DNA from 2 places in the Pseudomonas savastanoi genome. Region 1 is predicted to be linked to the other one. Evidence: predicted binding sites of a transcription regulator. Region 1 holds the regulator's gene; the other holds the start of a gene.
The links. The regulator sigma-54, encoded in region 1, starts transcription at its own class of promoters, with help from an activator protein. The targets are predictions, from matches to a motif close to ANTGGCATNNANNTTGCTNT.
Positions count from the first base shown of each region.

Region 2: the regulator sigma-54 is predicted to act here: its motif matches at 3,624-3,643, upstream of flgB (flagellar basal body rod protein FlgB).

Region 1 covers NZ_CP076652.1:4,886,137-4,893,414, reverse strand. Annotated here, with positions in the region: gene KP808_RS20745 (superoxide dismutase) at 1-372, shown strand, start outside; gene KP808_RS20740 (HPr family phosphocarrier protein) at 557-829, opposite strand; gene rapZ (RNase adapter RapZ) at 846-1,703, opposite strand; gene ptsN (PTS IIA-like nitrogen regulatory protein PtsN) at 1,706-2,170, opposite strand; gene hpf (ribosome hibernation-promoting factor, HPF/YfiA family) at 2,182-2,490, opposite strand; gene KP808_RS20720 (RNA polymerase factor sigma-54) at 2,566-4,059, opposite strand; gene lptB (LPS export ABC transporter ATP-binding protein) at 4,242-4,967, opposite strand; gene lptA (lipopolysaccharide transport periplasmic protein LptA) at 4,968-5,516, opposite strand; gene lptC (LPS export ABC transporter periplasmic protein LptC) at 5,503-6,075, opposite strand; gene KP808_RS20700 (KdsC family phosphatase) at 6,084-6,623, opposite strand; gene KP808_RS20695 (KpsF/GutQ family sugar-phosphate isomerase) at 6,623-7,278, opposite strand, start outside.
Region 2 covers NZ_CP076652.1:4,015,255-4,022,532, reverse strand. Annotated here, with positions in the region: gene KP808_RS16950 (chemotaxis protein CheV) at 1-500, shown strand, start outside; gene cheR (protein-glutamate O-methyltransferase CheR) at 552-1,379, shown strand; gene cynR (transcriptional regulator CynR) at 1,472-2,383, opposite strand; gene cynS (cyanase) at 2,457-2,924, shown strand; gene KP808_RS16930 (nuclear transport factor 2 family protein) at 2,935-3,408, shown strand; gene flgB (flagellar basal body rod protein FlgB) at 3,688-4,095, shown strand; gene flgC (flagellar basal body rod protein FlgC) at 4,099-4,539, shown strand; gene flgD (flagellar hook assembly protein FlgD) at 4,555-5,241, shown strand; gene flgE (flagellar hook protein FlgE) at 5,267-6,592, shown strand; gene KP808_RS16905 (flagellar hook-basal body complex protein) at 6,784-7,278, shown strand, end outside.

The sequences.
Region 1 (7,278 bases):
CATTCGTTGTTCTGGGAGGTAATGGTGCCAGGCGGGGGCGGTTTGCCAAAAGGCCCTGTCGCCTTGGCCATCGACGAGCAGCTGGGCGGCTACGACAGCTTCAAAGAGGCGTTTACCAAAGCCGCATTGACTCGTTTCGGCAGCGGCTGGGCATGGCTGAGCGTCACCCCTGACAAAAAGCTGGTGGTTGAAAGCAGCGGTAATCAGGACAGCCCGTTGATGAATGGCAATACGCCGATTCTGGGTCTGGACGTATGGGAGCACGCTTACTACCTGCGCTATCAGAACCGTCGCCCCGAATACATCAACGCGTTCTACAACGTGATCAATTGGGATGAAGTGTCTCGACGTTATCAGGCCGCTCTGGTCTGACTCCAGTAACCGGGCCCAAGGCAGCTTATGCGCTCAGGAATATTAGCTATCAGCAGTGTGCGGTTGTTGCGGCTCGTCGTAGGCACCGGGCTGCTGTTGGCCGGTATGGCGTTACTGATTGCTCACGGTTTGAGCTGGTTGCAGATGCACTGCTGGTGATCATCGAAGGGGCGTGTTTGAGGGCTTACTCGCCCTCATCAAACTTGTTGTTGATCAGTTCAACCAGGCCATCGAGCGCTTCCTGCTCGAATTCGCCTTCGGTTTTCAGATGGATTTCGGTGCCTTTGCCTGCCGCCAGCATCATCACGGCCATGATGCTTTTACCATCGACCATGGTCTGCTCAGAGCGGCCAACCCTGATCGTGCAAGGGAACTTGCCTGCGACGCCGACGAATTTGGCGGCAGCGCGGGCATGCAGGCCCAATTTGTTGATGATGGTGATTTGACGAGCGGGCATCGCAGTGAAAATCCTTTCAGCTAAGGTCGCGGTGGCGAACCTGAACGTTCTTGAGTGATTGTTGCAAGACCTTGCCGAGCCGTTCGGTCAGGTAGACGGAGCGGTGATGTCCGCCGGTGCAGCCGATGGCAATGGTAACGTAAGAACGGTTGCTGGCTGCAAACCGGGGCAACCATTTGTTCAGATAAGCGAAGATGTCCTGAAACATCTCTTCAACATCGGGCTGCACCGACAGGTAGTCGATAACCGGTTGTTCAAGTCCGGAATGGTCGCGCAGTTCAGGCTTCCAGTACGGGTTGGGCAGGCAGCGCACATCGAACACCAGATCTGCGTCGACGGGCATGCCACGCTTGAAACCAAAGGATTCGATCAGAAACGCGGTGCCTGGCTCGGGTTTGTTCAGCAGACGAAGCTTGAGCGCGTCGCGCAACTGATAGAGGTTCAGGTGGGTGGTGTTGATCTTCAGGTCGGCCAGGTCGATGATCGGGCCCAGCAGCGTTGTCTCGTCGCGTATCGCCTCGGCCAGCGAACGATCTGCCGTGCTCAAAGGATGGCGACGCCTGGTTTCCGAGAAACGCTTGAGAAGGGTTGCTTCATCCGCATCCAGGTAAAGCACGTCGCACTGGATGTTGCGTGAGCGGACTTCATCCAGCATTTGCGGAAAGCGGGTCAGGTGACTGGGCAGGTTTCGCGCATCGATGGACACCGCCAGCAAGGGCTCGGCCAGTTCAGTATTGATCAGCGCTCGCTCGGCCAGTTCCGGCAGCAGTCCGGCCGGCAGGTTGTCGACACAGTAAAAACCGTTGTCTTCCAGCACGTCGAGGGCTGTACTTTTACCCGAGCCGGAACGGCCGCTGACGATGATCATGCGCATGTTCAGTTTCCGTTCTGCACGTCCAGCACCACTTGATAAAGCGCTTCAGCACTTTCGGCACTGCGCAGGCGCTTACGCACATCTTTGTCATCAAGCATGCTGGCGATCTGGCGCAGTAACTCCAGGTGCTCATCGGTAGCAGCCTGCGGGACCAGCAAGACAAACAGCAGGTCAACCGGCGCGCCATCGATGGCGTCGAAATCCACGGGGGTAGCGAGGTGAATGACTGCACTGACAGGCTCGCTGCAGTCAGCAAGGCGGCAATGAGGGATGGCAATACCGTTGCCGAAACCGGTTGAACCCAGTTTTTCGCGGGCAACAAGACTTGCGAATACTGTGTCCGAAGCCATGCCCGGTACTTTACGACCGATCAGTTTGGCAATTTCTTCGAGTACACGCTTTTTACTGCCACCCGACACGTTCACAAGGGAGCGGTCGGGGGTCAGGATATTTTCGATTCGGATCATTTAAATGGGCGTTAGCGAGCGGCCGCACCTTTGAGGATGCTTTGCTGCTTTTCCTTATGCTTGAGCAATTGTCGGTCTAGCTTGTCAGTGAGCAGGTCGATGGCAGCATACATGTCGTCATGTTCAGCATTGGCAACGACCTCTCCACCATGGATGTGCAACGTGGCTTCGATCTTCTGCTTGAGCTTTTCGACCGTCATCGTGACCTGCACGTTGGTAATCTTGTCAAAATGCCCCTCGAGCTTTTTGAGCTTGAGCTCAACGTATTCACGAAGGGGTTTGGTCACTTCCAGTTGGTGTCCACTGATGTTGACTTGCATACAGCTTTCTCCTTTGCCAGTGCATAAAGAGACAGGCATGGCGCCTGTCTCTGGGACGCTGTGGCTTGGCCTGCATCACATCAGCCGCTTACGCTCACTGGAAGGCGCTATCCCGAGTGACTCGCGGTACTTGGCGACTGTGCGACGGGCTACTTGAATGCCTTGTGCCTCCAGTAAACCAGCGATCTTGCTATCACTCAACGGCTTTTTCTGATTTTCCGCCGCAACCAGTTTTTTGATGATTGCGCGAATTGCCGTGGACGAGCATTCACCGCCCTCGGAAGTGCTCACATGGCTCGAGAAGAAGTATTTCAGCTCGTAAATGCCGCGTGGCGTGTGCATGAACTTCTGGGTGGTCACGCGCGAGATGGTCGACTCATGCATGCCCACTGCCTCGGCAATGTCGTGCAGAACAAGCGGCTTCATCGCCTCGTCGCCGTACTCAAGAAAGCCGCGCTGATGCTCGACGATCTGGGTGGCGACCTTCATCAGTGTCTCGTTGCGGCTTTGCAGGCTCTTGATGAACCAGCGCGCCTCTTGCAACTGGTTGCGCATGAACGTGTTGTCTGCGCTGGTATCGGCCCGACGCACAAAACCTGCGTATTGCGGATTGACGCGCAGGCGCGGTACGGACTCCTGATTGAGCTCGACCAGCCAGCGCTCATTGTCCTTGCGCACGATTACATCGGGAATGACGTACTCGGCTTCTGTGGATTCGATTTGTGAGCCAGGGCGCGGGTTGAGGCTCTGGACCAGCTCGATGACCTGGCGCAGCTCGTCTTCCTTGATCTTCATGCGCCGCATCAACTGGCCGTAGTCGCGGCTTCCCAGCAGGTCGATGTAGTCGGTGACCAGTCGTTGCGCCTCCGCCAGCCAGGGTGTTTTCGCTGGCAACTGGCGCAGTTGCAGGAGCAGGCATTCGCTCAGGTTTCGGGCACCGATGCCTGCCGGTTCAAACTGCTGGATGCGGTGCAGTACGGCTTCGATTTCGTCGAGCTCGATGTCCAGCTCGGGATCGAAAGACTCGAGAATTTCATCGAGGGTTTCGTCCAGATAGCCCTGGTTATTGATGCAGTCGATCAGCGTGACTGCCACCAGGCGGTCCTTGTCGGACATCGGAGCGACGTTCAACTGCCACAGCAGGTGGCTTTGCAGGCTCTCGCCTGCAGACGTGCGTGTGGTGAAGTCCCACTCGTCATCATCGTTACTTGGCAGGCTGCTGGCGCTGGTCTGGTAAATGTCTTCCCAGGCGGTATCGACAGGCAGCTCATTGGGAATGCGCTCGCTCCATTCGCCATCTTCAAGGTTATCCACAGTAGGTGCGGATTCCTGATAGGTCGGCTCTTGAACGTCGGGATTGGGCTTTTGTTCGATGTTGTCGGCAAGCGGGTCGGAGTTGTCGAAGTCGTCGCCTTCTTCCTGCCTTTCCAGCATGGGGTTTGACTCCAGCGCCTCCTGGATCTCCTGCTGGAGGTCCAGTGTAGAAAGCTGAAGTAAGCGGATTGCCTGTTGCAGCTGCGGTGTCATCGTCAGCTGCTGGCCCATTCTCAAGACTAGCGATGGTTTCATGGCAGGGGCTAAACACCTTATTCGCCGGCGCGCATGCGCCATCTACTACAGGCGCCGGGGCGCCAACTTAAGCAAATTATATGCCTGAAACCTGTGCCTTTGCCTAGAGTGATATGACAAATAAAATATTGTCAACACACTGCACTGGCATCAATCGGCCGCCAAGCGCAAAGGGCTGTCGATTAAAGGCGGAATTCGTGACCGAGGTAGACCTCTTTCACCAGTTGATTCGCCAGAATGGTCTCGGAATCGCCTTCTGCGATCAGCTGTCCATCGTTGACGATGTAGGCAGTTTCGCAGATGTCCAGCGTTTCACGGACGTTGTGGTCGGTGATCAGTACGCCGATACCCTTGGCCTTGAGATGGTGAATGATCTGCTTGATATCACCCACTGAAATAGGGTCTACGCCTGCGAACGGTTCATCCAGCAGTATGAATTTTGGCGCAGTGGCCAGGGCGCGAGCAATTTCCACACGGCGGCGCTCGCCACCCGACAGGCTCATGCCCAGGTTGTCGCGAATGTGGGTGATGTGAAACTCCTGCAAGAGGCTTTCGAGTTCCTTGCGGCGTGCTCCGGCATCGAGTTCCTTGCGGGTCTCGAGAATCGCCATGATGTTGTCGGACACTGACAGCTTGCGGAAAATCGAGGCTTCCTGCGGCAGGTAGCCGATGCCGGCTCGGGCGCGGCCGTGCATGGGTTGATGGCTGACATCCAGGTCATCAATCAGCACGCGACCCTGATCAGCCTGGACCAGACCTACGATCATGTAGAAGCAGGTAGTCTTGCCGGCACCGTTGGGGCCCAGCAGGCCGACGATCTGGCCGCTGTCGATGGAAATGCTCACATCGCGCACGACCTGCCGGCTTTTGTAGCTTTTAGCCAGATGCTGGGCTTTGAGCGTCGCCATTTACTGGGCCTTCTGAGGTTGGTCGGTTTTCTTTTTCGGCTGGATGACCATGTCGATACGCGGACGTGGTGTGGTCACCTTGGCGCCGCCATTGGCCCGACCGGCGCTGACGACCTGTCTGACCGTGTCATAGACGATTTTCTCGCCTTCGGAAGTGTTGCCATCATTGATGACCTTGGCCTTGTCGATGAGGACGATACGGTCCTGCCCGGCGTAGTACTGAATAGTGACGGCATAGGCCTGCACGATCGGTTTGTCTACGGCAGGCTTCTGCTCGTAATAAGCCAGATTGCCGACAGAGGTGAACACATCCACTTCGCCCTGGGCATTACGCGTGATCGTCACAGTGTTACCGGTGATCTTCATCGAGCCCTGGGTGATGATGACGTTGCCCTTGTAGGTTGCTACGCCTTTCTTGTCATCAAGCTGAGCATCGTCAGACTGGATGTGGATCGGCTGATCGCGGTCGGTTGGCAGGGACCAGGCGCTCGCGCTTCCCAGTGCTGCGCCCAGGCCGAGCAATAAAGGAAGAGTTTTAACGAGCCTCATACTGTCCTCTTACGTTGGACAGCAGGTCCATCCTGCTGTCTTTCAAATATGCTTTCATTCCCTTGGCCGTAGTCACACCGCCGGCGCCGTCGATTCTAACGTCTTGCTCGGTCTGCGCATATTGCTTCTGAGGGAATACGGTCATACGACTGGTAGTGATAATAGTCGTACGTTGTTTTTCATCAGTACGCTCGACACGAACGGAATCGATCAGCTCGACCTGGTCGCCGCCGGACGAAACTTCGCCTTTCTTGCTCTGTACGTGCCATGGAAACTCGCCGCCGCGGTACATATGCAGGTCGGGCGTGGTCAACAGGGTCACGTCAGTGGCTTTCACGTGCTCGACCTTATCGGAGGTCATGTCGTACTGGAGCGTGCCATCGGGCAGGTACTGCACGCTGTGCGCATTGATTGCATAGTAGTCGATGACCGTGTCGTCAACGGTCGATACCGGCTGATCCATAAAGCTTTCCGGGCTGATATTCCAGTAACCGACCGCTGCCAGCAGCAGCGCCAGTACCCCGAGCAGCAGGAACTTGCGAATTTTTTTAGTGAACATAATGGCTTCTATAAATAGACGGAGTGAGCCGCTTCAAGGTTGCCTTGCGCACTCAGAATCAGTTCGCAGAATTCGCGTGCCGCACCTTCGCCGCCTCGCGCCCTGGTTATTCCGTGTGCATGCTCGCGTACAAAACTCGCGGCATTGGCAACCGCCATGCCCAGACCGACGCGCCTGATGACTGGCAAGTCTGGCAGATCATCACCCAGATAGGCGACTTGTTCGTAACCAAGCTGGAGTTCTGCGAGCAGTTTGTCCAGTACTACCAACTTGTCTTCACGTCCCTGAAACAGGTGTTCAATGCCCAGGCTCTTTGCCCGCCGCTCGACTATCGCAGTCTTGCGGCCGCTGATAATGGCTGTTGTGACGCCTGAGGCTATCAGCATTTTTATGCCTTGGCCGTCGAGAGTGTTGAATGTCTTGATCTCGCTGCCATCTTCCATGAAGTAAAGGCGGCCATCGGTCAGTACGCCATCGACATCGAAAACGGCCAGCTTGATAGCCTTGCCGCGCTGCATGAGGTCCTGGGTCATCGTTTCGGTTTCCATTACATGACGCCTGCGCGCAAAAGATCCTGCAAGTTGAAAGCGCCAACCGGCCGGTCGTACTGGTCTACGACAACAAGCGCACTGATTTTGTTGTCCTCCATGATTTTCAGCGCTTCGGCGGCAAGCATTTCTGCATGGGCCGTCTTGCCATGAAGGGTCATGACTTCATCAATGATGGTCTGGCGAATATCGACAGGGCGGTCCAGTGTTCTGCGCAAATCACCATCGGTGAAGATGCCGGCCAGTGTGCCGTCAGCTTCGACAATCGCGGTCATGCCCAGGCCCTTGCGGGTCATTTCCAGCAGCGCATCCCTGAGCAGGGTGCCGCGTTGAACGCTGGGCAGCGCGTCGCCGGAGTGCATGACATTCTCGACCTTGAGCAGCAGACGACGACCCAGCGCGCCGCCTGGATGGGAGAATGCAAAGTCTTCGGCGGTGAAACCCCGTGCGTCCAGCAGCGCCACGGCCAGAGCGTCGCCCATGACCAGTGCCGCGGTGGTCGAAGAGGTCGGTGCCAGATTGAGCGGGCAGGCCTCATGCACGACGTGGGCGTTGAGATTGATATCGGCAGCCTTGGCCAGAATGGACTCGGGGTCGCCGGTCAGGCTGATCATCTTTATGCCCAGACGCTTGATCAGCGGCAGCAGGGTCACGA
Region 2 (7,278 bases), 870 kb from region 1:
TGGTGGAAATTATCGACGTCGAGAAGATTCTTGCCGAAGTCGCACCTATTTCCGAAGAAGTGTCGGTCGGTGTGATCGATGCCGAGGTTCAGCACAAGGCAATTTCGCTGCGTGTGCTGACGGTCGATGACTCGTCGGTAGCCCGCAAGCAGGTCAGCCGCTGCCTGGAAACCGTCGGTGTGGAAGTGGTTGCCCTGAACGATGGCCGTCAAGCGCTGGATTACCTGCGCAAAATGGTCGAAGAGGGTAAAAAACCGGAAGAAGAGTTCCTGATGATGATCTCCGACATTGAAATGCCGGAAATGGATGGCTATACCCTTACAGCTGCGATACGTAATGACCCGCGTATGCAGAAGATGCACATCACCTTGCATACCTCTCTGTCCGGGGTATTCAACCAGGCGATGGTCAAGAAAGTCGGCGCTGATGATTTTCTCGCGAAATTCCGGCCTGATGATCTTGCGGCCAGGGTTGTTGCGCGGATCAAGGCAGCAGAATAACCAGCCGGGGGCGTCGTCCCCGGTGATTCACATGATTTGAGAGGCGGCACCTTGTCTACGGGTAATTTGGATTTTGATCAGTTCCGGGTATTTCTGGAAAAAGCCTGTGGCATCTTGCTTGGGGAAAACAAGCAGTATCTGGTGTCCAGCCGCCTCAACAAACTGATGGAGCAGCAAAGCATCAAGTCGCTTGGCGAGTTGGTTCAGCGCATCCAGACCCAGCCGCGCAGCGGGTTGCGCGAACAGGTTGTCGATGCGATGACCACCAACGAAACCCTGTGGTTTCGCGATACCTATCCGTTCGAAGTGCTGAAGAACAAAGTGCTGCCCGAGCAGATCAAGGCCAGCCCTGGTCAGCGACTGCGCATCTGGTCGGCGGCCTGTTCATCGGGCCAGGAACCGTACTCGCTGTCGATGTCGATTGATGAGTTCGAGCGCGCCAATCAGGGCCAGCTCAAATCGGGCGTGCAGATTGTTGCCACCGATTTGTCTGGTGCAATGCTCAACAACTGCAAGACTGGCGAGTACGACAGTCTGGCTATCGGCCGTGGCTTGTCGCCGGATCGTCTGCAGCGTTTCTTTGATGTAAAAAGTCCGGGTCGCTGGGTCGTCAAGACGCCGATCAAGAGCCGTGTGGAGTTCCGCTCGTTCAACCTGCTCGACAGCTACGCCTCGCTGGGCAAGTTCGACATCGTGTTCTGCCGCAACGTACTCATCTACTTCTCCGCTGAAGTGAAGAAGGACATCCTGCTGCGCATCCACGGTACGCTCAAGCCAGGCGGTTACCTGTTTCTGGGGGCTTCCGAAGCGCTCAATGGTTTGCCGGATCACTATCAGATGGTTCAGTGCAGCCCCGGGATCATCTATAAGGCCAAGTGACGGTCTGTCAGTTGCCTGCGATAAAAAAAGAGACCTTCGGGTCTCTTTTTTTGTGCGCGGCTGAGAACAGCTTCGATCGTCTGACCATCGGTTCATGTTTGCGTACTGTTACTCACCAGTTTTGCAAAAGCGTTGGCGGCGGCGCTCTGGTAGCCGTTTTTACGCCGCAGCAGCGCAACCGTCCGCCCAGGCAGGGCAGGGATCGTCTGAACTTCGCGCAACCCGGGCTGCTCGCGAACGATGGCATCGGGAAGAATGGTCGCCATGCGCCCCTGGGCAACGACCTTGAGCAAAATGGCGATCGAGTTCGCCTCCAGGCCGACCGTAGGCTTGAAATTCTGCGTCTGGCACCAGGCATCCAGCAGCTGGCGAGTGGCGAATCCGGGGGCGAGCAAGGCAAAGCGAAGCGTTTGCAGGTCCTCAAGTGTCAGCGCGGTCTGTTTTTCGGGGGCAGACTTGGTCATGACCAGGCACAGTTGTTCATCGAACAGAGGCTGGCTGTCTATCTCGACAGCATGACTGCCGGCAAAACCAATGGCCAGATCGAGCGCGTCATTGATCAATGCCTCGGTAATCTGCTCCAGAGGCAGCTCCGTGAGGATTATCGCCACGCCGGGGTACAGCGCGCTGAAGCGGTCGATCAACGGCGCTATCAGGTATTCACTGAAGGTTGGCGTGACGCCGAGGCGCAATTGTCCGCGTGACAGGTCGCTGACATCGTTGAGCGCACGCTTCCCGGCCTCCAGCTCAAGCAGGCAACGACGCGCGTGGTCCAGATACACGCGGCCGGCATCGGTCGGCACGACGCTGCGGCGGGTGCGGTCGAACAGTTGCACACCCAGGCTGCTTTCCAGCTGCCTGATCTGTTGCGACAACGCCGGTTGCGAGACATGCAGGGCCTCGGCCGCCCGGGTGAAATTGCCATGGTCGGCGACTGCCAGCAAATAACGTATATGGCGTAACAGCACGGCATCACCATAAGGCAGGATTATGGCGATGATCATAAATCAGTCTTGGATCTTATGGTGATAGTTGCCGATGCTGTGATTGATGTGAATTCATTCCGGAGGCTTACCTATGCCGCACAGCAACATTTCCAGAGCGCCGCGCCAGAATCTGACTGAACGTGTGCTGCAGGCCAAGACCGCAAAGAACCTGACGTGGGCAGGGCTTGCAGAGGGTACGGGGTTGAGCGTGGTGTATGTCACGGCTGCATTGCTCGGTCAGCACCCATTGCCGGAAGCGGTGGCCGAGGTAGTCGCCGAGCGTCTCGGGCTGGACAGGGACGCGGTCGCCGAACTGCAAACCATCCCGTTGCGCGGCAATGTCGAAGACGTCTCCAGTGACCCGACGATCTATCGTTTCCACGAAATGGTTCAGGTCTACGGCACAACGCTGAAGGCATTGGTGCATGAGCAGTTCGGCGACGGCATCATCAGCGCAATCAACTTCAAGCTCGACATCAAGAAAGTCGAAGATCCGGAAGGGGGCGAGCGAGCCGTGATCACCCTTGATGGAAAATTTCTGCCCTATAAACCGTTCTGAGGACGCTGAGATGAGTGATAAAGGAAGACCGCCATTTCCACCCTTTACCCTGGAGACGGCTGTCCAGAAAGTCCGTGGCGCCGAGGATGGCTGGAACTCTCGCGATGCGGCGAAAGTTGCGCTGGCCTACACCGAAGACACGTATTGGCGTAACCGCAGCGAGTTCATCAATGGTCGTGCAGAAGCTCAAGCCTTTCTGGAGCGCAAGTGGCGCAAGGAACTGGACTATCGGCTGATCAAGGAGCTCTGGGCATTTACCGATAACCGCATTGCCGTGCGCTATGCCTATGAATGGCATGACGACTCTGGCAACTGGTTCCGTTCGTATGGCAACGAAAACTGGGAGTTCGCTGCAAACGGCCTCATGCAAAGGCGCTTTGCCTGCATCAACGATTTGCCGATCGCCGAGTCCGAGCGCAAATACCATTGGCCACTGGGGCGGCGACCTGATGACCACCCTGGGTTAAGTGAGCTTGGCCTCTGATTCAGTCGTCAAAGAGACCTTCGGGTCTCTTTTTTATTGGGCGTCCGAATGAGGCAATGATGAAGTGCCGCCATTGTCAGGCGGCAAGTCGACACTGGCAAAAAAACGGCACCCCGCTTGCCGCTTTCTCCTCCCACAGCGGAAATGCCTTGCCGCTTTTCTGGCATTGCCGCCTCGCCGCCGCCTGCGGGCCCTGCAAACATTGGCTTTTACAACATGGCACGCCGATTGCTTTGTCAGTAACAACAGAATCAGGTCAACCGGCAAAGGTTTCCCGAAATGAGCATCAGCTTCGATAAAGCGCTAGGCATACATGAAAAGGCTCTGAACTTCCGGGCTCAGCGTGCAGAGGTGTTGGCCAACAACATCTCCAACGCCGATACCCCGAACTTCAAGGCTCGCGATCTGGACTTCTCGTCGGTGCTGGCTGCCGAAAACGACAAGGTGCAGAACGGTCATTTCGCGCTGAACAAGACCAACAGCCGCCATATCGAAGCCGAAGGCATGGGCAATGATGACGGGACGCTGCTGTATCGCACCCCGTCGCAGCCTTCGCTGGACCAGAACACCGTCGATTCCCAGGTCGAGCAGGCCAGCTACACCGAGAACGCCATGGGCTTTCAAGCCAGCTTCACATTGCTCAACAGCAAGTTCAAAGGGCTGGTTGCAGCCCTTCGCGGAGAATAATTCATGTCACTAGCCAATGTGTTCAACATTGCCGGTAGCGCCATGAGTGCCCAGACCACGCGTCTGAACACTACGGCCAGTAACATCGCCAACGCCGAGACCGTGTCTTCGAGCATGGACCAGACCTACCGCGCCCGTCACCCGGTGTTTGCCACCGTGATGCAGGGTCAGCAGTCCACAGGCGGTTCGCTGTTCCAGGATCAGGGCGAAGCCGGGCAGGGCGTTCAGGTCAACGGCATCATCGAAGACAGCTCGAACCTGGAAGCACGTTACGAGCCCAATCATCCTTCCGCTGACAAGGACGGGTATGTCTACTACCCCAACGTCAATGTCGTGGAAGAAATGGCCGACATGATTTCTGCCAGCCGGTCTTTCCAGACCAACGCCGAAATCATGAACACCGCTAAATCCATGATGCAGAAGGTTCTGACCCTCGGTCAGTGATAGAAGGCGAACGTTATGGCCGATAACACCACAGCAAGCAGCGTCTCATCGACGTTCTTGAACACACTGCAGAATCCGACGCCGACCGCGACGAATTCCACCGGTACGCTGGGCAAGGACGCGTTCCTGCAGCTGCTCGTGACGCAGATGAAGAACCAGAACCCGCTGGACCCACAGGACAACACGCAGTTCGTGGCCCAACTGGCGCAGTTCAGCAGCCTTGAAAGCATGCAGAACCTGACGTCGACGGTTGACACGATTGCAACCAGTTACAAGTCGTCCCAGGCGTTGCAGGCATCGTCGCTGGTAGGTCGCTCGGTGATCATCGATTCGAGCTCCACCACCGTGGATACCACCAAGGGTATGACCGGTTCGATCGTTATTCCGAGCGCCACTACGGCGACAAGTATCAAGGTTTACGATTCGCAATCGAATCTGGTCGACACCGTCGAGCTGGGCGCGCAGAAAGTCGGCACCACCAGCTTTTCCTGGGACGGTACGGACAGCGACGGTACAGCGCTTGCGTCGGGCAACTATACCTTCAAGGCTGAAGGCTCGGTTGACGGCAAGAACACACAGCTTTCGACTTACCTGCCTGCCACGGTCAACAGCGTCACGTTGGGTGTGAATGGTGCAGAAACAATGCTCAACCTGGCCAGCGGCAGTGTTGCCCTGTCCAAAGTTCAAACCATCGGATTGTAGAGCCTACCAGGCGCAGGAGTGAAACATGTCTTTCAATATCGGCCTTAGTGGGCTCTATGCTGCAAACAAAAGTCTCGACGTTACCGGCAACAACATTGCCAACGTTGCGACCACCGGCTTCAAGTCTTCGCGCGCGGAGTTTGCCGATCAATACGCTCAGTCGATTCGCGGCACTTCCGGCCAGACCAATGTGGGCAGCGGCGTAACAACCGCAGCGGTTTCCCAGCAGTTCACGCAGGGCAACCTGACTACCGGTACTGCCAACAGCCTCGACCTTGCCATCAACGGCAACGGTTTCTTCATGCTCAGCAATAACGGCGAGAAGCTGTACACCCGTGCTGGTGCATTCCACACCGACAAGGAAGGCTACGTCGTCAACAGCGGCGGTATGAAGTTGCAGGGTTACAACGTTGATGCCAACGGCAGTGTGGTGACCGGTGCATTGAGCGACCTGCGGGTGGATTCGTCCAACCTTCAGCCCAAGGCAACCACCGCCATTACCAACGTTGCCAACCTGAATTCGACCACTGCCTTGCCGTCGCTCACTACGTTCGACGCGACTGACACCAAGTCGTACAACATGAAGTACAGCACGCCGACCTATGACACTCAGGGTAACGCGCATACGCTGGATCAGTATTTCGTCAAGACCGGCACCAACACCTGGTCCATGTACTCGCTGATGGACGGTCGCAGCATTTCCGACCCGTCCACTACTACGGCCGACAAGAACGACCTGACATTCGACTCCTCGGGTAATCTGGTCGTCGCAGCGCCGGGCACCGTACCGACCGACAGTGCGAACATCAAGTTCAACACTGATGGCACCTTTACTGTCGCCAACTGGGTACCAGGCGTGCAATCCGGCACCGGCACGACCACCAGCTGGGGCGCGAACGGCGCTACTGGCGCCTCCATCAAGCTGAACATGGCCGGCATCACCCAGACCGCGTCGGTCTCGGGCCTGATCACTCAGGACCAGGACGGCTACGCCACTGGCCAGCTCAGCGCAATGAGCGTTGATGCAACCGGTAACCTGTTCGCCACCTACACCAACGGCAAATCCCAGGTGATCGGGCAGACCTCGCTGACCAACTTTGCCAACGTGCAAGGCCTGGCGCAGGCAGGTGGCACCAACTGGCGTGAAACCTTCGCTTCCGGCGTACCGGTCAGCGGTACGCCGCAATCGGGTACCCTCGGCTACATCACTGGTCAGGCGCTGGAAGAGTCCAACGTCGATCTGACCATGGAACTGGTGAACCTGATCAAGGCGCAGAGCAACTACCAGGCGAACGCCAAGACCATCTCCACTCAAAGCACCATTATGCAAACCACTATTCAGATGACTTGATAGTGTAGAGCGTTAAATAAAGCCCCTTTTCGAAGGGGCTTTTTTTTTGCTTGTTTTTTATAAAGTGATGCACGTTCGAGTTTAATTAAACTTGCGGAAAGTTCGGTCAATGTACTTGGAAATCTCCTACGCGCGATGATGTGAGAATCAAAACTCCTCTATGAGTTGCCCTTTGGGGCGAAGGAGTTTTCATGTCGTTCAATACCGCGATCAGCGGCATTCATGCCGCGAACAAAAGGCTGGAGGTGGCCGGTAACAATATTGCCAACTCCGGCACTATCGGGTTCAAGTCGTCGCGTGCGCAGTTCTCGGCGCTGTATTCAGCCAGCCAGTTGGGCAGTGGTCGCAATGCTGTAGGTGATGGCGTACGTCTTGCTTCAATGCAGCAAAACTTCAATCAGGGAGAAAGCATGACCACGTCGGGTAATCCGCTCGACATGCGTATTCAGGGCAACGGCTTTTTTGTGGTGAGTGACGGTGGGTCTCTTGCCTATACCCGTGCCGGAGCGTTCCTCAAGGATGCGGCGAACTTCGTCGTCGACAGCGAGGGTGGACGATTGCAGGGCTATGCGGCAAACGAGCAGGGCGAGATCAAGCGTGGGTTGCGTACCGACCTGCAGATTGACACATCGAATGTATCGGCCAGAGCCACCACGCGGGTTGCCGAGAACATCAATCTGGACGCC